Parashewanella spongiae: one gene and its partner. The main gene of each other region encodes a partner of the protein of the gene in region 2 in a complex. Links are inferred from orthologs where the notes say so. Each region holds a gene or a part of one and is shown on either strand. Other genes may lie near its edges. The genes, in order: E2I05_RS17815 and E2I05_RS05285.

Region 1 (12,159 bases), 3.1 Mb from region 2 along the record:
AAGTTCCAATCTTAGTTTCATGCATTTCTATAGCTTCTTTTGTCAACTCTTTCACTGACTTCATCTCACTTGTTAATGGACTCATGAGCTTTAAGCTTGCTAAAGGAACCGCATGCTTACTACACAATAAAGTTAACATAGCTTTATTACGATACATGATTGCTTGATTAATAGGGTTATCTAACGACCTCTGAGATACTGGTCCATCTGTGGTATCCAAGAATGACTCATTTAATAATAACTTGGCAGCCTCTAGCTGGTTTGCTTTTACCGCGCATTGAATTGGGCTTAAATACTCATTACCCATGATTAAAACAGGTTTCTGAGGATCAATATCAAATTTCCACATTAAGTCACGCATAATTTCGATGTGACCGCCTTTTGCAGCTAAGCCAAGCAATGCCGTTGTGCGTTCAGCCGTTTTTAAGTTATCAGAAAGTGCCTTCGTCAGTATTGCCGCAGTATGTTTACAACCAGATTTACAAGCCATCTCAAGCGGTGTAATTCCCGAGTTAAGCAACTCCATATCTATATCTAGATGTGCATCTAACAGGACTGTAAGCCCAACAGGGTGATCTTCTACTATTACTCTCTCTAATATTTCAGGAAGTACCGAGCCATATTGCAATAAGAAGTCTGCACCTAAACTAGCAATGTGATCAAGAGAACAATTTTCAGTAAAGTCTTCTCGTTTCAACTCCGCTAAATCTTTTAATCGTTCAAAGATTGCTCGGGTTATCTTTTGATCATCTGATATTTTCAGAAACTTCCTTAATGAAATAGGGTCTTGGCTGTGATTGATGTGTGCAATCATACTATTTCGATTCGCTCGACTCTCTGACAAATATTGCTGTGCATTTCTAAAGAAAGCAGCTTTTAATACTTGATACTTAGTTGAACCTTTAAATTCTTCAAGTTTTTCGCTGATCTGCATGAGTTCTTCAAAGGATTGAGCACTGCTCATAATTGAACTAAATAACGCTGAAACCGTTTCATCGGAAAGCCTTTCCATTAGGTGACTAAAGTGATCAAATTTTAAAACTTTCCCATGATCAGTCTGTGGTAATTTAGCAAAAATGGCATCCCCGACACCTTTTAATCGAACTTTATCTTCTTTGCTTAGTTTGGCGTTGCCTTCGGTATCCTTAATGCCCGTATCGAATCTACTTGCTGTTTTTACTAAAGGAATGTATCCACCCCACACAATCAACGTATCAAATGCATTATCACAATTTAGATCTTCAGGATCTTGTTTCCAAAGTATGTCAGCTCCCGCATCCAGTAATCGCTCGGTAAATTCAGAATCACAGGTTTTAATCGACGTATAAACGTGTTTATTACGACTCCAGAGACTCATTGACTGGTAGTCATGTTGACCGGCTTGTGAAACGAAGCCAGCTTTCTGAATTGGTTTTGAAGACTTACTACTGAGGTTAAAAAATCCTGGCATTTTGTCATTAATTAATTTAGTAACTGAAGGATGTTCACTCGCTAACTTTAATGGCCCCGGCACTGCTGCATCAGAATTCATGGCTCTTAATTCTTCAGGCGTCCAATACGGTAAAAGCAAAGTTACAATTTCTGCATGACCATTTCTAGCTGCCGCATGAAGTGCGTTATAGTGTTCTTCGTTTGTAAGCTTTACATTGATGTCCACTTCTTTAAGTAGCATTTTAACGACTTGCGTATTTCCTTCTTGTGCTGCTAAATAAATTGCTGGACAACGCAATTTATTTATACCAAAGCGCTCAACCACCACATTAGGATCTATAACATATTGAACAATCAACTGCTTTAATAGCCCATTATTTTTCTCTAAAATACATAAATGATATAAAGTGCTAGGGTTGTTATGGTATTCTTCAACCATTTCAATACGATCTTTAACCTCAAGAAGCCGATTGACAATTTCACTTCTATTAAATTTCACAGCTAGGTATAAAGGCGTAAAACCAGTGCCATGCAGCTTTAAGTTTAGATTCAAATTGACACAAGGATTTAATAGTTGCTCCATCAGTCTTAATTCATTTTTTTCGATGGCAAATTGAACCAATACCCTTTTCACTTGACTTGATAAATCTTTGATCTGTTCAGTGTCTAATATACTTACGATTTCTGTCGGTAAAGCATTAATTACTGCGCTAGGGTTTGCACCTATGTTATAAGCTCTATTCAATATTTTGAGAGCTTGATCCGCATTACTCACTTTAGCAGCAACTTGCTCTATATTAGAGATCGTCGAATTTTGTTCAATAAAATCATCTAATGGTACTGTCTGCCCTATGGCAACAAGTTGCTTGTCAATGCGATGCAATAACAATGTTCGTATTGCCGGAGGAAACTGAGTATTAGAACTCTGATCTTCTTTTATCCTCCGTTCGAAGGTGAGCAATTCGGTCCAGTCAGTTGTTTGATCTATTGCTTGTAATGCCACTGCAAGCATAGGGCTATCAATATCATCATTAAAATCGCATGTTTCAAGGTATTTAGGGGTAATAGGACCAAGCACTTGATCATTGTGATCATCGCTATCTGCAAAATATTTAAAAGCACCGACAGTCATGATCCTATCCATAGCCCTTACTCCCCATCTTATGTAGAGACTAACAGTTGTACTTTGTTCTCCTGCCACCCCGCACAATTTAGAGTTCATAAAGCCAGCAACATCAACTGCCGCATTATCATGTAACTTTTGCACATTTACACTTGGGTTTGGTTCACTAAATACTTTAAGACCTGTCAGCAATTCATACTTTTCAATGGCGTCGGCAAGACCTACATGTTCATTTACATCATTTTCAGCAAGGTTCGTTTGTGCAACATGAGGTAATAGAGCTGCTTCAAGCTCTAAAACAATTTTCTGACAAACTACTGCGGGAGTTGTCACGACATGTGCCATTTGATAAAACTCAGTCAGCAAACTTTCGCTTACATTGAATTTTAAAGCGGCTTCTGCAGTCGATTTATATTTAGGTTCTGCCGTCGCTTCGATACCTATATCTGCTGCAACTAAATCAACCAGAGCTTGAGAAACATCTTCCTTAGATCTTACTTGCCCCTGTGTAGGTGTTTGTAACATACAGGGATTTTTATCGATGAAAGCATCAGCTAATTCTTTAACAGTTGTCGCTTGTATTTTTTGAATTACAGCTAACAATTCTGTTCTTTCAGCCTCTAGCGTGTGCATGGCTCTATAACTTGATGATGCTGAGAATTCTGTTTTATTAGAAGCTAACTGCTTAACCGCTATAAGTTTCACTTCTTGAGATATGGTTTCATCCTCTAGTAACTGAGTGATTTGCTCGGCAATATCCTGCAAAAGACCGAAAGGTCGCTCCGTAGGGATAACTTCACAACGTAATCTTTTATTATCAACATCTAATTTAATGGTATCTATGGCAGCTTCTAGCTCTGGTTTTTCAGCATCTTGAGCAACTTTTTTGGCACTTATGATGAGATTTTCCACTCCTTGGGTGGTATTATCAAATTCAATAAAACCACCTTCTTGAGTTTTACTTGCCGTAATAAAACCTATCCCGCCAGTTTTACCATCTTGTTTTACAGACTCTGAAGATATACTTTCTGATCTTATCTTCACGGCTCCCTTTTGAGTGTGTTGACCTACATAAACTGTTTTACGGCAATTTTCTAGAGGTTCATCAAGTGTTTCAACCTCTCCAACATCCTCATACTCATACTGCTGAGAATAAGAGTGGATCGCTGAGCTTGAAGTTGCTGGAGGGGTTGCCATAGTTGGGACCTCAATTAAATTAATTACAAAAAATTGAAGCAATTATGTGGGATACACACGGTTTAATCAGCTGAATTATTGTTCATGTTCAGCTTTCTGACAGCATATACATTAATAACGGATGAAGCATACTTAATACAACAGATATCCAACTGAATATAAAGATGTTTTATAACAATTAATAAGTAAACAAATAAACAGTGACGAAAGATTATGATGAAGTTCTATCGGGTAAAAACCTGACAAATATTCATTTATTAACTTTATTTAGTAATAAAAAGCACTGATCTTGTTGATCCAATAAAACAACCACAATAAACCCATGAAAACTGTTACTTCGAATAAACGCCCTGTCTAAACGGAAATTAAGTACCTGTCGATAAGTTGTTTGATAATTATTGTGTTCAGGTTTAGTGCTATACAAGACGCAATATAGGGCGCATAGCCGTAGCTATGTAACCGAAGTTGCAACACCGTAGAGTGGTGAAACTGGGCACTAGAAAATCTTAAGAAACTTATGGTCAGGTACTTAACTCTCGCTGAAATCATGCATTTTCAGGTTACACGGGTATGAAAGTGTTGTTGTGGGCAGAAAAATCACAATAGTTTATTGTTTTAACTGTACAATTACTGATAATAATTAAATCTATTTATTTCTGAGATAGAAAAACTCATTCGCTCATCAAAGGTTTATTTTGCCCAATTACATACAACAAAGAATAAAGCTGATCCTCTTACCAATACTACTTACATTAATCAGTTTGGTTATTCTCAAATTAGCTCAAGACCAATGGCAGAGTTGGCGATCAATCATACGAGACTTACCGCTCTGGTTGCTTCCCATCACAGCTGTCATTGCGTTTCAATTTAACCGTAGCCGGCTCGCTTACTTGTCATTTTTATTTTTGATTTATTACGCCGTAGAGCGAAGTTTTATTTCCGATAGCCAATTATTGCAGCAGTACGCTCAACCAGTTTTTATTACTGGCTGCCTAATCTTAACTTACTTATCACTGATAAAAGACAGAATACTATTCTCTATATTTGGTTTGATTAACCTTGTGGCTATTATAATTTGCTTATTCGTGAGCGCTTTATTGGTTCATCTTATCAACAACAATACTGATCAGCTTATAAATACGCTGCCTTGGGTCATCACACCAGAAGATCTAGTATTCATTCCTTGGTTCATCTGCCTTTCTGCCATAATGATCAGGAGCATACAAGATGTCACGCTGACGACAACAGCTACGGCCATAAGCTTTTTACTTTGGTCCATTGAGTATTTTCAACCAATGCTTTTTCCAAGTGCCATGTTATTCATTATTGTCTCAACAATTTATTTACTGAGTATCTTGTTTGATTCCTATGCTCTCGCCTATCGCGATGAGCTTACAGGGCTCCCATCTCGACGCGCCTTATATAATTTAGTGTTATCACTCGGACCAAAATACACTGTCGCAATGTCCGATATCGATCACTTTAAAAAGTTTAATGATACTTATGGTCATGATGTTGGCGACCAAGTGCTCAAACTTGTTTCCAGTAAACTCTCTAAGATCAGCGGTGGAGGGAAAGTGTTTCGTTACGGAGGTGAAGAGTTTACGATTGTATTCCCAAGAAAATCCGCCGAAGAAACTCTTAACCATCTTGAAACAGTGAGGCAAACAATTGAAGATTATCAAATAATTCTGAGAGATGAAAAGCGTAAAAAAGGCGATAAAAAATCTCGCTCACAAGCTTCAAATACAAATAAAACCGTGAGTGTAACGATATCGATTGGGGCTGCGAATAAAGTTCGTGGAGAAAATTTTGAGCATGCACTAAAACAAGCTGATATCGCATTGTACAAGGCTAAAAAACAAGGTCGCAATCAGGTTTGTATTTGAACTTAATACCAATTTAGAGTAATTAATCTCTCACTCTGCAAGAGATAAATGTTTTCAGTACAAGGCGCATGTTCGAAGTACTATATTCCCTACGGCCGCCATACAAAACTGGCGTTCAACGCACTTAGTGCTTTTGTCGGGATAATTCAATCTAAAAACATCAGTTGAACGCTGAGTATACGAGTAACTGTTTGAGCAATACGATGATTTTATTATCATGGTTCTCACCCAATGAGTGAAGTGCTCTACGCTGAGTATATGAGTAACTGTTTGAGCAATATGATGATTTTATCATCATGGCTTTCACCCAATGAGTGAAGTGCTCTACGCTCACAAGCTTGCTAAAATGACTGCTATCTGCGTTGTAACTTTTGCAAGTAGAATAACTACTTGCTGCAAGCTACGCCTTACTATCAGCCATTTTTTCTACGCTTGAGAACGCAGTCAACTGATGTTTCTAGGTTTAATTACTGTAATTGGTATAAGTTCAGATATTCATTGTGATCTTCTCCTACAATAAAAAAGCCAGTCATAAGACTGGCTTTTAAAAACAGAAGCTTAAAGCTCATTATTTAACGACCGTTAAATGTCCACGTTTCTTAGGTGGTTTATCATCGCTATGGTCATCATCTGACGATGCTTCTTCATGAGTATGTTCTTCAACTGAGGAAAGCACTACTTCTTCACTATCGTCGTTTTCTACTGATGTTTCTTCTAAATCAAATACCGTACCTGCGCCGTTTTCACGAGCATAAATAGCAATGATAGATGCCATTGGTAAAACGATATCATGAGGAACACCACCAAAGCGGGCACTGAATTCAACAGTTTCATTTCCTAATTGCAGATCAATCACTGCAGTTGAAATAATGTTCAAAACAATTTGCCCATCTTTGACATATTGCTGTGGTACTTGCGTACCTTTTACATAGGCATCAACGACTAAATGTGGTGTCAGATAGTTATCCATCAACCACTCATAATAAGCCCGCAACAAGTAAGGACGATTAGAAGTAAGTTTACTCATTAGATCCCCATTCGCATTTCACGTTCAGTCTCAGTCAGCGATGCTTTAAATGACTCACGTTCGAATATACGTGTCATATAAGCATGAATGCCTTGGATCCCTTGTACATCTAATTCGATGCCTAACGCTGGTAAGCGCCATAAAAGAGGGCCTAAGTAACAATCAACTAAACTAAACTCTTCGCTCATAAAATAAGGCATTTCAGCAAATGCTGGCGCAAGCGCAATTAAGTTTTCTTTCAACTCTTTGCGTGCTGAGTCTGCATTATCATTATTGCGTATGCGGTTTGCAAGTTCATACCAATCAGTATCGATTCTGTGCATCATCAAGCGACTCTTACCGCGAGAAACAGGATATACAGGCATCAATGGAGGATGTGGAAAGCGCTCATCCAAATACTCCATAATGATACGAGATTGATACAAAACCAATTCACGATCTACCAGTGTTGGCACTGAATTATATGAATTGATTTCCAATAAGTCTTCAGGCATATCATTAGGGTCTACCTGCATGACATCAACAGTGACACCTTTTTCAGCCAGTACAATTCGTACTTGATGGCTATATAGATCGTCAGCACCTGAGTACAGGCTCATGATCGAACGTTTGTTGGCAGCAACAGCCATTGATACCCTCCAGAGTCTAATAAAAACAAACAAGACGAGGGGCAAAGCCCCTCGTCTAAATAACGTAACTGTACATGTTACCCTTTAATTAAGGGTTAGTGTACATCTCTCCAATATTCTTTCTTCAAGAAATAAGAAATTATGAAGAAGATAAACAAGAATCCAAGTACATACCAACCAAGTGATTCACGCTCTAAACGTACAGGGTCACCCGAATACACTAGGAAACCTGTGATATCACGAACAGTTTGATCGTACTCTTCAGCAGATAATGTTCCGCCTTTTGCCTCAGTTAACTTACAAGTTTTATGGCCTTGTTCGTCTTCTGAGCATACCTGTTCTTGAATGCCTTGCAGTTCTTGCATCACATGTGGCATACCAACGGATGGGAAAATTGAATTATTCACACCAAATGGGCGGCTTGTATCTTTATAGAAGCCTTTCAAATAAGTGTACAACCAATCTTCACCACGTACGCGAGCAGCAAGTGTTAAATCTGGTGGCGTTGCACCAAACCATTTAGCCGCTTCTTTTTGAGGAATTGAATTTGTCATCAACTCCCCTACTTTAGCGCCATTGTGAATATACTTGGTGCGCATATCGTCTAATGAAATACCTAGATCAGTCGCTACACGCTCATAACGCTGATATTTAGTACTGTGACAACCAGAGCAATACTTTTGAAACGAATCTAAGCCACGTTCAAGTGATGCTTTATCCGTAAGATCAATATTGGCTTGTTCAAGATGTACATTCCCGCCTGCGGCCATAGCCATTGTCGGCAGTAATGTCACCAATGCAATGATTAATTTCTTCATTAGTGGGTTAACCTCGCAGGAACTGGCTTAGTTTTCTCATTCTTACTGTATAACCATAGGAAGAAGAAGAAAGCAAAGTAAGCTAAAGTAAAGAATCTCGCAACGTTAGTTAGTACTGGAGTAGCAGGAACAGCGCCTAGGTAACCCAATACAACAAATGCCACACTAAACTGAGCAATGTTCAACTTGTGTATCATACTACGGTAGCGAACAGACTTAACTTTACAGCGATCTAACCAAGGCAATACAAACAGCACAGCAATCGACAAGCCCATCATCACAACGCCCATCAACTTATCGGGAACCGCACGCAAAATTGCGTAGAAAGGTGTGAAATACCAAACTGGAGCGATATGCTCAGGCGTTTTAAGCGGGTTAGCAGGCTCAAAATTTGGTTTTTCAAGGAAATAACCATGTCCATCAGGCATAAAGAACAACACATAACAGAACACAATTAAGAAACCAGCAGTACCCATGATGTCTTTAACAGTATAATAAGGGTGGAAAGGAATACCATCAACAGGCCATCCGTTTTCATCTTTATTCTGCTTAATTTCGATTCCATCAGGGTTATTTGAACCAACTTCATGCAGAGCAATCAAATGCAAAAATACAAGTACAACAAGAACCAGCGGCAACGCAATTACATGTAACGCGAAGAAGCGGTTCAAAGTAGCACCAGAAATTACATAGTCGCCACGGATCCACAAAGTGATGTCATCACCAATAACAGGGATTGCACCGAATAGAGAAATAATTACTTGAGCGCCCCAGTATGACATTTGTCCCCAAGGTAATAGGTAGCCCATAAAGGCTTCAGCCATCAATACCAAGAAAATCAACATACCAAACAACCACAACAGCTCACGTGGTTTTTGATAAGAGCCATATAATACGCCGCGGAACATATGCAAATAAACAACCACAAAGAAGGCTGACGCCCCAGTTGAATGCATATAACGCAATAGCCAACCGTAATCTACATCACGCATGATGTATTCTACAGAAGCAAATGCGCCTTCAGAGGTTGGTACATAGTTCATCGTCAACCAAATACCCGTTAGTAGCTGATTGACCAACACTAACAAGGCTAACGAACCGAAAAAATACCAAAAATTAAAATTGGTTGGCGTTGGATACTGCCCTACGTGACGGTTATATGTCGCGGTCATAGGGATACGAGCATCAATCCAACCTTGTAGATTCTTCAACATTACACTGCTCCCTTATCGACACCGATTCGGACAAGGCCTTCATCGATATAATGATGTGGAGGAATGACTAAGTTTAATGGTGCAGGTACACCTTGGAATACTCGACCTGCCATATCAAACGTAGAACCGTGACAAGGACAAAAGAATCCAGAGTCAACACCTTTTACTTCTACATGATCACTAAACGTGTCTGGTAAATAGGTCGGTGAACAACCTAAATGCGTACAAATACCAACAGCTATCAAAAATTCAGGCTTAATTGAACGGCCAATATTTTTTGCATAGTCTGGTTGTTGATCTTCTTCAGAATTTGGATCACGTAACTGATCATTGAGGCTAGGAAGCTGATCGAGTACTTTTTCAGTACGACGAACAACCCAAACAGGTTTTCCGCGCCATTCAACGCGAATTAACTGACCTGGCTCTACTTTACTTATATTTACTTCAACCGGTGCACCTGCAGCTTTCGCTTTGGCACTCGGATTCCATGACTTGATGAAAGGAACCGCTACAGCGACGGCACCAGCACCACCAACTACGGCGGTTGCGGCTGTCAGGAATCTGCGACGTCCGGTATCGACTGGCGCATTGCTCATCCACTTATCTCCCAGAGGGTGTTGGAATTTTTGTAATTCAAAGACATAAATCTTTGATTGTCACCAAAGTGTGACATTTAATACTAAGACGGGGGTTATTATAGCTAAAAATTTGAAACAGATCATAGTGAAAACACATAACTAACTTAAGGATATTCGTAGTTTTCTTAATTCAGAACAATTTTTTGCCTCAAGAAGACTAAAAACTGTCAAAACTACAAATATAATCTGTTTAAAATACAAAAAAACCCAGAATCATCTGGGCTTTTTTACAGTTAAAACCTGAGCCGTTAAATTTAACGAACAGTACTCACCTAACTTATTTTTTCAATGAGCCTTTCATATAACGGAAAAACTCATTATCCGGTGACAACACCATCACATCAGATTGTCCTGAGAAACTCTGACGATATGCTTCGAGACTGCGCAAGAAACTGTAAAATTCAGGGTCTTTCTTATAAGCGTCACCGTAAATCTTGGCAGCGGTTGCATCACCTTCACCACGAGCTACTAGAGAACGACGTTTTGCATCTGCAATTTGTACTGTAACACTACCATCAATCGTTGCACGAATGATTTCAGACTGTTCTTTACCTTGTGCTCGATGCTCTTTAGCTACAGCTTGACGATCAGCACGCATCCGCTTGTAAATACTGCTACTCACATTATTAGGCAAATTAATTTGCTTAACACGAACATCAACGACTTCAATACCAAGATCCTTGGCACTTTCGATGGCATTTCTCAATGCGTCACTTTGTAGCTCATCACGACTGCCTGATACAATATCTTTAATCGTACGCAGGCCAAACTCTGAGCGTAAGTCGTTATTTACTTTGCGTTGCAGCAAAGATTCAGCAATAGCTTTAGTTCCACGGTTCGTAGACAAAAAATACCGTTCAAAATCATTAATGCGCCATTTTACATAAGAGTCGACCATTAAGTCTTTTTTCTCTGATGTCACAAAACGATCCGCATCACTGTCAAGGGTTTGAATACGAGCATCCAACCAGCTTACTTTGTCAATGAACGGCATCTTAAAATGAAGACCCGGAGCAAACACACGCGTTTGCTGTTGGCCATCAATATCCATTTTTAATACCGCACCGAATCTTGCGACGATAGCACGCTCACCTTCATCAACTTTAAATAACGCTGATAAACCAAGAGCAAACAGTAGTGCGAAGATAATTACACCTGTTTTATTCATCATTATCTCCTACCTTCACGTACACGTTCTTCCCGAGAAAGCCTACCAGTCATCGGAATCCCGCTATTACTAGAGTGAGTCACTGATGGTTGATGGTCTGATGAAGACGGCATCATAGCTTTTGTATTACTCATAGCCGGTGTATTTGACATTAACTTATCTAGTGGTAAATACATCAGATTGTTACTGTTCTTATTATCAACCAAGACTTTATTCGATCCAGCAAGCACTTCTTCCATCGTTTCGATATATAAGCGATCACGGGTCACTTTTGGCGCTGAGTGATACTCAGGTAGCAGCTTTTCAAAACGAGCGACTTTACCTTTTGCTTCAAGAACAACTCGTTGCTTGTATGCTTCAGCCTGCTTCAAGATACGTTCAACTTGACCACGAGCTCGTGGTGCAACTTGACGCGCATAAGCTTTCGCTTCAAGAATCGAACGTTGTTCGTCTTCTTGAGCTGCAATTGCATCATCGAATGCATCCTTCACTTCCTCAGGCGGACGTGCAGGCAATAAATTGACATCTTCAATTTTTAAACCAAGTTTGTACGGTGTAAGTATGCGCTTAATTTCTTCAGTAGTCGCTTGACGTATACCTTCACGCCCTGTGGTCAATATATCATCCATTTTGTTATGTCCAATGACATAACGAAGGGCACTGTCAGTCGCCTCACGTAAACTCGCATTCGCATCAACAGCACTGAATAAATAGAGGTAAGGATCGGCTATTTTATACTGTACTTCAAGTTCAACTTTCACCATGTTTTCATCTGCAGTAAGCATACTTCCAGAAGATGAAATTGAACTAACATTTTCAACGTTAACAGGATAAACTTCATCGACAAATGTTGCTTTCCAATGAATGCCAGGATCAGCTAATCCCACATATTCACCAAATCGCAAAACAACACCTTTTTCAGCCTGTTTTACAGTGTAAACACCTGATAATGCCCACACAATAAGTGCAATCACAACAAAAATACTAATGGCTACGCCACCAAAACTGGAACCTTTACCAGATCC
Region 2 (12,011 bases):
ACCACAAAATGGGCACTTCTATATTTACGGTGAGCCTGAACGAATTGCACGGCCTATTATTTATACCTTTTTAAGACAACAACACACACTTGCTGAATGGGACTTTTTTATTGCTAAAATCAGTAACCCTGAACCCTATCGAAATTGGAATCATGTATTCAAAAGCCAGCAAAGTTTAGCAAAATTACATAACACCAAAAGCTTTTTATTTTCGCTGTATGCCAATATCAAAAATAGTAAAAACGAGACATTAAAAAAGATGGTTCCAGCGATAGAAGCCGCTATGAAAAGAATTAACTAGCTGGTTTATTGCGTGATGTTAAAAACAATTGTCGACTCAATAGTGTTTTTTGCCCAAGTAAAGGTTTCAACATCTCCCTCATTAGAAATTTAAGCTCTTTAAAGTGAGCAGGTTGGATGTTGTTTTCTCGTAAAGCTATTAAGCTTTGACCTGAAAAGCTGCTTTCAATTTTAGTGTTTAAGCAAGGACTAAAGCCTTGCTCGGAAATAAACCGATAATAAATATCTTCTTCGAAAGGATCTCTATTTTCATCAAACTGCAAGCTTGGCATTGCACCTAACTCTTGCAATAAATGATATTCAAAAAGACGCAATTGGCTCTGACAAAATTCAGAAGCCATTTGTAACAAGGTTCGATGATAAATCTGAAATAACTCTGTTGCATCATGATGAATCGACAAAACGCGCACAGTCAGCTCATTAAGATACATGCCTGAATATAAGGCTTGGCCTGATAGTGGGACTGCTGGAGCAGCGGCCTCGATCTGCCCCAATGTTTTTAGTTCTGAACGACCGGAAAGCGTAAATATAAGCGGTTGAAATGGCTGTAGTACAGATTTAATTGAACGTTTGCCACTACCTAAGCGAGCTACGGCATCCACTCTGCCCTTTCCATCGACTAGCAAGTTAACTAAAGCTTTCGATTCTTGAAAAGGACGGTGATGTAAAACGTAACCTCGCTCCATTGGCGTTATTTCCTAGTTGTTTTGCAGCCTATGCTGATAGAATTTGTTATTCTTCACCGTAACCTAAGCTACGGAGAGCGCGTTCATCATCAGCCCATCCAGATTTTACCTTTACCCAAACTTCTAGGAATACTTTATTATCAAATAGAGTTTCCATATCCAATCGAGCCTGAGTCGCAATCGTGCGAATGCGTTCGCCTTTATTGCCAATGACCATACGCTTCTGGCCTTTTCGCTCCACAAGAATGAGCGCATTGATGTGGTAAACACCATTTTCCATGAGCTTAAATTGCTCGATTTCAACGGTAGCATCATACGGCAGCTCGTCACCCAAAAATCGCATCAATTTCTCGCGTACAATCTCTGAAGCCATAAACCGTTGAGAACGATCGGTCACATAATCTTCAGGAAAGAAGTGAGGACAAGCTGGTAGTGCTTCATTAGCAAGCTCTAAAATACGTTCAACATTGGTGCCGTTTTTAGCTGAAATAGGCAATATTTCATCAAATTTTGCTTTAGTTGCGATTTGTTCAAGATACGGAAACAGAGCTTCTTTATCTGTAATATAATCAACTTTATTAATAGCTAGCACGATTTTACGGTCGAGCGCTTCTGCACCACGTGTAAGCTTTTGCAAGACCATTTCATCATCTGCGGTCCAGTTCATTCCATCAACCACAAACACTACCATGCAAACGTCAGCTAACGAACTCGATGCGGCTCGGTTCATCAATCGATTAATCGCACGACGTTCTTCAATATGTAGCCCCGGAGTATCAACAAAAACCGTTTGTCTCGGCCCATCAGTATGAATGCCCATAATACGATGACGTGTGGTTTGCGGCTTTTTAGACGTAATACTGATTTTCTGATCCAGTAAACGATTCAACAAAGTTGATTTACCTACATTAGGACGACCAACAATGGCGACCATTCCACAAAAAGTTTCGTCATACTGTACCGCTTGTGGAGAGGTTTTATTTATACTGGCTAGTAGTTCATCGAGGCTAGGTTCTACAGCTGAGGTTTCTGACGATTTTTGGTTACTACTCATTTAGCTAACAGCTCCAACATTTGAGCCGCAGCATTTTGTTCTGCTTTACGGCGAGATCCGCCAACTCCGATAACGGGTTGACCGACTTTTTCTATTTTACATTCAACAGTGAATGTTTGATCGTGTGCTTCACCCTTAATTTTCTTGACCCTATAGTCTGGGAGTGGCTTTTTAAGCCCTTGAAGATGTTCTTGAAGCAAGGTTTTAGGATCTTTTTGATTTACATTTGGCAGTATCTCTTTCAAACGCACTGCGTACCAGTCTAAAAGTAGTTGCCTGATAGTTTCGAGATCTGAGTCTAAATAAATGGCACCTATAATAGCTTCCACAGCGTCCGCTAGAATTGACTCTCTGCGAAAGCCACCGCTTTTCAGTTCGCCTGGGCCCAAATGCAAATACTCACCCAATCCGAACTCTTGACCTATCACAGCCAATGTATCGCCACGAACAAGCGTTGCTCGCATCCGGCTCATGTCACCTTCTGTTGCCTTAGGAAACTGATGATATAAAGCATCAGAAATCACAATAGATAAAATTGAATCACCTAAAAACTCAAGCCGCTCATTATGCTTGTGGCTAGCACTTCTATGAGTCAAAGCTTGGGTTAACAGTTTATCATTCTTAAATTTGTACCCTAAAGTACGTAACAAACGATCGTTATTTTTCCACGATTTCATACTACACAATTCCGCCTACGCGATTAAATCGAACACCTGTTGGTATCCAAGTCGGCAATAAATCAGCTTCCGTGCGCTCAAATTCAAAACTTATCCAAATTGCTACTGCTTTACCCACTAAATTAGCTTCAGGAACAAATCCCCAAAAACGGCTATCAAGGCTATTATCTCGGTTATCGCCCATCATGAAATACTGGCCTTCAGGTACAACAAACTCATAAGACTTAGTTCCAGCTTGTCTAAGGTAGGCCTGAGTCATTTCACGGCGCGATGGGTTAATCAGGATATCATGATTAACATCACCCAACTGCTCTTCATAACGCAACATCGCTACACCGTCTTGGTTAAATTCACCACGGTTGAGTTCATCAGTATGGACTACTTCAGCCTTCGGGCAATCGGATTTATCAACACAAGCTTTAACAATTGAAAGGTGTTTATTACGATAAATAATTTTATCACCTGGCAAACCAATCACTCGTTTAATGTAATCAACTTTTGGATCTACTGGATATTTAAATACAACGACATCACCACGTTTTGGCTTACCTGTTTCAACAAGTTGGCTTCGCCATACAGGATCTTTTAAGCCATAACTGAATTTTTCAACCAAGATAAAATCTCCAACCAGCAAGGTTGGCATCATCGAACCGGAAGGGATTTGAAAAGGTTCATAAATAAACGAACGCAAAACCAGAACAAAGGCTATTACCGGAAAAATAGAATGTGCTGTTTCCACTACCGCAGGTTCACGAAGGATTTTTTCTTTCGCGTCATCATCTAAGCTTTGCTTCGTTTCAGCCAATGCTAAAGCTTGTTTACGTTTTGGTGCGAATGCGAATGCATCTATGGCCCAAATAATACCGGACACTAGAGTAATAATCACAAGAATTAGTGAAAAATAAGCTGCCATCGTATTTTTTACTCCTGGCTGTTAATTACAATATTTAATAAATTGAACATTTTATTTATACATACTGTGGATGTTCATTATCAACGAAGGTTCAAAAACAAATGTAACTAAGTATGAGTATAACAAAAACTTAGTCGCTGTTAGGTTTTGATTAAATAACAAGAACCGCCGCTAAAATATTTGCTTTAAAACTTTATCGACTCTCTAAATGCTAAAGCGCCACAAAATGCGGCGCTTTACAACTCAATAAAGTCAACTTCTGCGTTTACTCATTCAGTTTTAACACAGCTAAGAAGGCTTCTTGTGGCACTTCGACATTACCCACTTGCTTCATGCGTTTCTTACCATCTTTCTGTTTTTGTAGTAGCTTCTTCTTACGAGAAACATCACCACCGTAACACTTTGCAGTTACGTCTTTACGCAGTGCTTTAACGGTAGAGCGTGCAATAATTTGGCTACCAATAGCAGCTTGAATGGCAATATCAAACATTTGCCTTGGGATCAACTCTTTCATCTTATCCACAAGAGCCAAGCCTTTGTGACGAATGTTCGTTCTGTGAATAATCATAGCAAGAGCGTCAACGCGATCGCCATTGATGAGTACATCTAAACGCACCATGTCTGCGGCTTCAAAACGGACAAAATTATATTCAAGCGACGCGTAGCCACGGCTGGTTGATTTTAATCTGTCGAAGAAATCCATCACAACTTCTGCCATAGGAATTTCGTAAGTAATCGCAACTTGATTACCGTGATAAACCATATTTTTTTGTACGCCACGTTTCTCAATGCAAAGTGTAATAACGTTGCCTAAATATTCTTTAGGCACAAGAATATTAGCTTCAACGATAGGTTCACGAATTTCTGCAATATTATTAATCGGTGGCAGATCGGACGGATTGTCGACATAAACAACTTCACCATTGTTTTGTTCAACTTCATAGACAACTGTTGGTGCTGTAGTGATCAAATCAAGATTGTATTCACGTTCTAAACGCTCTTGAATGATCTCCATGTGCAATAAACCTAGGTAACCAATACGGAAACCAAAGCCGAGTGCCGATGAACTTTCAGGCTCATAAATCAAAGAAGCATCGTTCAAGCTAAGTTTACTTAAGGCATCACGGAAGTTTTCGTATTCATCCGTGGATATTGGGAATACGCCAGCATAAACCTGTGGTTTAACTTTTTTAAAACCGGGTAACGCTTCTGTCGCACCATGTTTCGCGTGGGTGAGTGTATCACCAACAGGCGCGCCATGAATCTCTTTCAAACCAGCAATAACATAGCCCACTTCACCAGTATTTAACTGCGGCATATCGGTTTGCTTCGGCGTGAAAATACCAACTCGGTCAGCATTATGAGTTTGACCTGTCGACATGACTTTGAATTTGTCACCCTTCTTCAGTACACCATTTTTGATACGTACTAAAGAGACAACACCTAAGTAACTGTCGAACCAAGAGTCAATAATTAAAGCTTGCAGTGGCCCATCTGGATCGCCTGTTGGAGCAGGAATATCTGAAACAATATTCTCTAAAACGTCATCGATACCAATGCCCGTTTTTGCAGAGCATCGAACGGCATCAGCCGCTTCAATACCAACAATATCTTCAATTTCGTCTGCAACGCGTTCAGGATCAGCCTGAGGTAAGTCAATCTTATTTAAGATGGGTACAACATCTAGATCCATTTCTAATGCTGTATAGCAATTAGCGAGTGTTTGGGCTTCAACACCTTGTCCTGCATCGACAACTAATAATGCCCCTTCGCAAGCGGCAAGCGAGCGTGATACTTCATAGGAAAAGTCAACATGACCCGGTGTATCAATAAAGTTTAACTGATAAGTCTCACCATCTTTCGCTTTATAATCAAGTGTGACACTTTGTGCTTTAATTGTGATGCCGCGTTCACGTTCAAGATCCATTGAATCCAGCACTTGAGCAGCCATTTCGCGGTCAGTTAAACCGCCGCAATGTTGAATAAGGCGATCTGACAAAGTTGATTTGCCATGATCGATGTGGGCGATAATCGAAAAGTTTCTAATTTGTTTCATTATGCTGCTGTGATCTGCTGTATTTTAAGTATGAAAATGAACGGGCTCAAAAAGTGGTGAATTGTACCTGATTGTTTGACAGATACCAATTCATATTAGACTAGGACCGATGAGTTGCTACATCTATTTGGTCACCGAGCCGAGAAATGATGATAGGTTGCGCTTGGACTTCGAGTAGTTTCGCTTTACTTTTCCCATAAAAAAAAGCAACAAGCGCACCTACTGTTCCAAACAATATCGATGTGAAATCTGAACTAATTGAAAAAGAGAGCCCTATGCCATCTGTTAAAAATGTTCCTAAAACGGCTAATGCAAAAAAACCAAACAAAGGTAGTATATAAACCAAAGCCGCTGCTTTTAAAATTACGGTTTCTGGCAAGCCAATTTTAACCATTTCATTGGACTGTAGATCAAGCGAAGTCTCAATTGCAAACGTTTGCTTCTTTGGTGAAAAAGCTTTTGCTACGGTCGCCGTACCGCAGCTTTTATCTTGAGCACAACTGTGGCAGGCGCTTTTTCTTTCAACCTCTATAGAAACCCAGCCATCGTGATGATTCTTTATGACTTTTGCGATTTCTTCCATCATAATAAAAATCCCCTATTTTTTTAATTTGAGACTTTTAGCTATTGTCATTAAGGTATCTGAAGGTGCTTGTCCGACAACAACAATTTCAAAATCCCCCATTTTTTCAGTAACAATCGAAAGGCCATTAGTCGTCGTTAGCTCTTCAGGCAAGGGACCTCTTCCTGTTGGTGCGACATAAACAGATAAATTGACTAGACCATCAGAAAGTGAAATATATTCTACGGGCTGCCCACTCCCAAATAATTGATGAAGATCGCTTATGACTATCTTAAAACCATCTGGTAACCAAGAAAAACTCCATTCTCGGCCACTCGGTCGTCGATTTGTTTCGGAAGCTTCTGGCCAGCTACGTTTTATCGCTTCAGTAAGCACTAGGGGGGTAGAGTCTAGCACAGCCATTTCAACGACCATTAATTGCTCTAATAGACTTTTTTCGCGACTAAGAGTATCAAACCTAAGGGGTAAATAACTTTCCATATCAAGCCAAACTTGATATCCGAAGCGATATTGATCATTTGGAATAAAACGGATCAACTGTCCTGGGCGACCAGCAATTCGACCTCGACCTCCCAATACAAATTGGTATCCCTTAGCTAAAGACTGAATATTTCCAGAAAAAGACTGAGGCCACGTACCTTGAATTCTATTGGCTTGAACACTGTACGCTGGTTGATCATGCTCTAAAAACGTAACAATTCCCCCCACCCGAACGGCTTTTTGTGGTGGGCCATTGAGGTACTCTAAGAATGCTACTTCTTGGGTATCAACGTTACCATGTAAATAGACAAGCGGACGTATATGATCAGCTTGTACTTGAACCATTGATGCCCTGTATTGGGTTTCTTGTAAAGCTTGACTCATCTTTTCTAGCCAAGCTTCGGCAGATAAATTATTTTGGGCAAAAGCTGGAAATACTACAGCTGTAAGTATTAACAAAAACGAACGCAAACGAACTCCTAACGCTGATTTTTAGATGCAGAAGCTTGAGGGCTTATATCTTGCACTTGGATTCCAGCATTTAACCTTTGTTGTAACATATGATCTTGAAGGTAAGCATTAACGCGACGTCGCTGCTCAAGTATCTTTTCATTGTACTCTTGTTTACTCAATTTTGCCGTTGATGGCCCTGTTTGTAAACTCACAGGCGACGCACTCCCCACTAAAGGTACAGTGTTGATCATAGGTATGGAATTGTTTTCAATCGAGCCTTGTTGTTGGTAATTCTGAACTCCAATCACAGCAAATACTGCAACAGAAGCAGCAATCGCATATTGACCAAATTGCTTAAACAATGGAACAATTTTCGCCTTTATTCCTGACGTACCTTGACTCTGCTTTGGCGGCACAGGCGCTACAATTTCAGGCTCACTTTCTAAGGCTACCGCAATATTTGCCGACAAATCGAGTGAAAAGGTTTCTGGTAATTCATCGCGGAGTGCATCACCAATCACATGATAACGTTGCCATTTAGCTTGTGAAAGCTCATCACCAACTAACTCATCAAAGCGGTCGTTGTTAACGTCGCCATCAACAGCTGCTGATATCCACTCTTGATCTAACTTATCCATTACTCACCTGTCTAATTAGGTCTATTGTTCCAACATTGGTTTTAATACTTTATCTACGGCTTCACGAGCTCGGAATATTCTTGAACGAACGGTTCCCACGGGACATTCCATTATTTGAGAAATGTCTTCGTAACTCATACCTTCCAATTCCCTTAAAGTTATCGCCATCTTTAACTCTTCGGGTAGTGTATCTAAAGTATCAAAAATTGCTTTTTTGATTTCCTTCGAAAGTAATAGCCTTTCTGGGGAAGCAAATTCTTTTAATGCGTCACTACCATCGTAGTACTCAGCTTCTTCTGCATCGATATCATTTGCTGGCGTTTTACGTCCTTGAGAAACTAAGTAGTTTTTAGCCGTATTCACCGCAATTCGGTACAACCATGTATAAAACGCACTTTCACCTCTAAAGTTAGGCAAAGCTCGATAAGCTTTAATAAAAGCTTCTTGAGCAACATCAGCAACATCAGCCTGACTTTTCACATAACGTGAAATTAGACTCATCACTTTACTCTGATATTTTTGCACTAACAGGTTATAAGCTTGCTTATCTCCACGTTGTACCCGTTCGATTATCTGTTGATCACTATTCTGTCCACTCATCCGAGCCGACTACTCCCAAATCATAAGTTACTGATTTCTCAGTCGCTCGAAGTACATTCAATAATGTAGACCCATGCAACTTGAAAAAGTTCTAATTTTTATTAAAAAAATGCTACAGCAATAAAATTTATTTTGATTTACCATGTTAGACATTCATAAAAACATCATAATACTCGATGAAGCAATTAAATGAACACCAATCTGACGTTTTGGTGATCGGCAGTGGCGCCGCAGGTCTCACTTTAGCTCTTCAGCTTGCTGAACAGTGTAAAGTAATTTTAGTCTCAAAATCAAAACTTTTCGAAGGTTCCACTTATTACGCGCAAGGAGGAATTGCCGCTGTTTTTGATGATAGCGACAGTGTGGACTCACACGTTCAAGATACGTTAATTGCTGGTGCTGGCTTATGTGAAGAGTCTGCGGTAAGGCACACCATTGAAAACAGCAAAGATGCTATTCTATGGCTTATCGAAAATGGCGTTGCTTTTGATAAAGATATCAAGCAGCCTCCTGAAGGTACTGAATACCATCTCACTCGCGAAGGTGGGCACAGCCATAGGCGTATTCTCCATACGGCGGATGCGACTGGAAAAGAAATACAATTAACTCTGCAACAACGCGCTATTAGGCATCCTAATATTCAAGTACTTGAGCGTTACAATGCTGTTGATCTCATTACTAGCCAAAAGTTACAGCGCCGAGACAACCGAGTGCTAGGCGCTTATATATGGAATCGTAATAGTGAGCAAGTCGAAACTGTGAGTGCAAGGTTTATCATTTTAGCCACTGGTGGCAGCTCTAAAGTTTACCAGTATACCTCAAATCCTGATGTATCGAGTGGTGATGGCATTGCTATGGCATGGCGAGCAGGGTGTCGTGTCGCCAATATGGAATTTAATCAATTTCACCCAACTTGCCTCTACCACCCTGAAGCTCGAAACTTTTTACTTACTGAAGCCTTACGCGGGGAAGGTGCATACTTAAGGCGCCCTGATGGTAGCCGATTTATGCCTGATTTCGATGAACGCGCAGAGCTGGCCCCACGAGATGTCGTTGCTCAAGCCATTGATTTCGAAATTAAGCGCTTAGGTGTTGATTGCATGTATCTTGATATTACTCACAAGCCCGCAGAGTTCATTATCAAGCACTTTCCTACCATTTACGAACGCTGCCTTGAGTTAGGTATTGATATAACCAGAGTCCCTATCCCTGTTGTGCCTGCTGCACATTACACATGCGGTGGTGTGATGATCGATTTAAATGGCAAAACTAATTTGGACGGTTTATATGCTGTTGGTGAAGTCTCTTACACGGGCTTACATGGCGCTAACCGTCTTGCAAGTAACTCGTTATTAGAGTGTATTGTGTATGCTCGCGCTGCATCTCAACATATTTTTGAAATGCTCAGTGAGGAATATACCCAAGTCAAATTACCACAATGGGACGAAAGTAAAGTTTCAAATTCTGACGAAGAAGTGGTTATTGCCCATAATTGGCATGAACTCCGATTATTCATGTGGGATTACGTTGGCATAGTGAGAACCAATAAACGGCTAGAAAGAGCCTTGAGACGCTGCATGATGCTGCAACAAGAAATTCAGGAGTATTACAGTAATTTCCGTGTCAGTAACAATCTGCTTGAACTGCGCAATTTGGTACAGGTTGCTGAATTGATAATACGTTGCGCGATGGAGCGTAAAGAAAGCCGTGGCTTGCATTTCAACACTGACTACCCTAAGAAATTAGATACCGAAAAACCAACCATACTAAACCCAAAAGATACATTTAACCTAGAAACATCAGTTGACTGCGTTCTCAAACGTAGAAAAAATGGCTGATAGTAAGGCGTAGCTTGCAGCAAGTAGTTATTCTACTTGCAAAAGTTACAACACAGATAGCAGTCATTTTAGCAAGCTTGTGAGCGTAGAGCACTTCACTCATTGGGTGAAAGCCATGATGATAAAGTTATCTTATTGATCAAGCAGTTACTCATATACTCAGCGTTCAACTGATGTTTTTAGGTTTAACTCGTAATGTAACAATGCGAGTATATATTGAAGTTCTGGTAAACTAGATACTTTCTTTCTTATAAGTATGGACAGGAAAGTATCTAGTTAAACATTTGAAACACTGAGCTGAATTTCTCTTCGCAATCTGATACATACGGCTAATACGCTAGAATTGGAGGTATGTGGCACAAACATTTGTAGGACATGAGCCTTTAACCACTTTAGGCCTTCTAGGGCTTTTTCATTGTAATTTTCATCTTCAACAGAAAATGCATGAGGTAGTAAATTATTCGGCAAATACTCTCCAATAAACATTTTTAAATTCGATTCATCTAAATCTATATCTAACGGAGACTCTATAAAATAAGTCAGTAACTTTCCAAGTTCATGTCCAAATATAAATGCGATATTTTCAGCTATAAAATGTATATATTCATCTACTTGTTTGGAGTTATTATAAAGTGAGATAACCGTAGTGTGCCCGAGCTTTTTTTCAATATTACTCTTCATTATCCCTGACTTTATGCGAGATTCGTGCAATAAATCATGAAATGCTAGCAATGATGAACTCATTAGATCAATGTCATGTTTTTCACTTCTCTTAATCGTTAATCCAACAGGGACTAAAGCAGTATTTTGTGATAAATTCATCGTTTTTACAGAGAACCCACAAAATGCAGGAACAACGAGTTTTTCTTCTGATACGGTTTTGAGTGTTGAGAATATCTGCTCTACGTCCTCCGATGAAAACTGCATGAATATTGCTTGCAATATATGCCAAGTTTTATGACCAGCTTGCACACTCTCAGCTTCACTATTTGATATCCCAAATAAGCCGACATCCCAATCTTGATATATAATGTTTGCTAACGAAAGAGGGCCAAATTCTCTACCTACACCATAAAAACGCTGACTCTTTGCGTAATTCTCAGCTTCTTTGTCCCAATCTTTTATCAGTGTTCCAATTGATGAGTTTCTAATTTCTTTCGCTTCCTCCTCAGAAACATGTGGGATCGACAAAATGTTAAAAACATCTTGAACCAAGGTAAATTCTAGAGCCAACTTAAGAGACTCTTTGTATGGATAATTTTTATCTTTTAAAGCCTGAACCTGTTGTTTATAGTAATTAATTGCTTCTTTTTCAGTATTATTAAGCCACTGAGCAGCAAGATATAAATCAATTTGGCTTAAAATAACTTTTGATGTTTCTGCCATACATGGCATTGATTGTGTACCTTCACTGACTCGGATGGCTTTCTCATCTAACTCTTGAGCAAACATACTCCAATCCTTTTCAGTATGATAAAACTCTTGAGATGAACTACTCCAGTCTTGATCTGTAGGTTTAACCTCTGACTGTAAATCAAAAATTTGTGGACGTTGACATGTAAATACCTTTGCTGTCGGAGGCTCGTACTCCAGAGTACCTTGACCAAACTCACCATTTTCATACAGTCTGTAATAAGGATAACCTGTATGATAATAAAATGCTTCAGCGTTTAATACTTCATCGTCTACTATGCGCCATGCAGATAAATCGTCTTCATCCATTGAGTATTCTG

Evidence for each region.
Region 1: the proteins of E2I05_RS05285 (region 2) and E2I05_RS17815 are in contact, whole or in part, in a crystal structure (PDB 1YFN), measured with the Escherichia coli proteins. The link is inferred for Parashewanella spongiae from one-to-one orthologs.

What each region holds. Positions count from the first base shown.
Region 1 is NZ_CP037952.1:4,477,333-4,489,491, forward strand. What follows is about bases 4,939-7,817. They hold E2I05_RS17815 (ClpXP protease specificity-enhancing factor), read right to left. Parts: upstream 6,668-7,817; coding sequence 6,209-6,667; downstream 4,939-6,208. Other genes in these bases: E2I05_RS17810 (GGDEF domain-containing protein), read left to right, coding at 4,939-5,640; sspA (stringent starvation protein SspA), read right to left, coding at 6,667-7,296; E2I05_RS17825 (cytochrome c1), read right to left, coding at 7,392-7,817. Outside these bases: E2I05_RS17805 (ankyrin repeat domain-containing protein), read right to left, coding at 1-3,751; more of E2I05_RS17810, read left to right, coding at 4,813-4,938; more of E2I05_RS17825, read right to left, coding at 7,818-8,114; E2I05_RS17830 (cytochrome b), read right to left, coding at 8,114-9,328; petA (ubiquinol-cytochrome c reductase iron-sulfur subunit), read right to left, coding at 9,328-9,924; protease modulator HflC, read right to left, coding at 10,244-11,134; FtsH protease activity modulator HflK, read right to left, coding at 11,137-12,159. UniProt on the Escherichia coli protein: Enhances recognition of ssrA-tagged proteins by the ClpX-ClpP protease; the ssrA degradation tag (AANDENYALAA) is added trans-translationally to proteins that are stalled on the ribosome, freeing the ribosome and targeting stalled peptides for degradation.
Region 2 is NZ_CP037952.1:1,391,382-1,403,392, reverse strand. What follows is about bases 6,035-8,765. They hold E2I05_RS05285 (sigma-E factor negative regulatory protein), read right to left. Parts: upstream 7,841-8,765; coding sequence 7,229-7,840; downstream 6,035-7,228. Other genes in these bases: nadB (L-aspartate oxidase), read left to right, coding at 8,617-8,765; rpoE (RNA polymerase sigma factor RpoE), read right to left, coding at 7,862-8,440; E2I05_RS05290 (MucB/RseB C-terminal domain-containing protein), read right to left, coding at 6,285-7,220; E2I05_RS05295 (SoxR reducing system RseC family protein), read right to left, coding at 6,035-6,272. Outside these bases: E2I05_RS05325 (DUF2785 domain-containing protein), read left to right, coding at 1-301; DNA repair protein RecO, read right to left, coding at 294-986; GTPase Era, read right to left, coding at 1,033-2,040; rnc (ribonuclease III), read right to left, coding at 2,037-2,717; lepB (signal peptidase I), read right to left, coding at 2,719-3,630; lepA (translation elongation factor 4), read right to left, coding at 3,896-5,686; more of E2I05_RS05295, read right to left, coding at 5,787-6,034; more of nadB, read left to right, coding at 8,766-10,278; E2I05_RS05270 (hypothetical protein), read right to left, coding at 10,555-12,000. UniProt on the Escherichia coli protein: An anti-sigma factor for extracytoplasmic function (ECF) sigma factor sigma-E (RpoE). ECF sigma factors are held in an inactive form by an anti-sigma factor until released by regulated intramembrane proteolysis (RIP).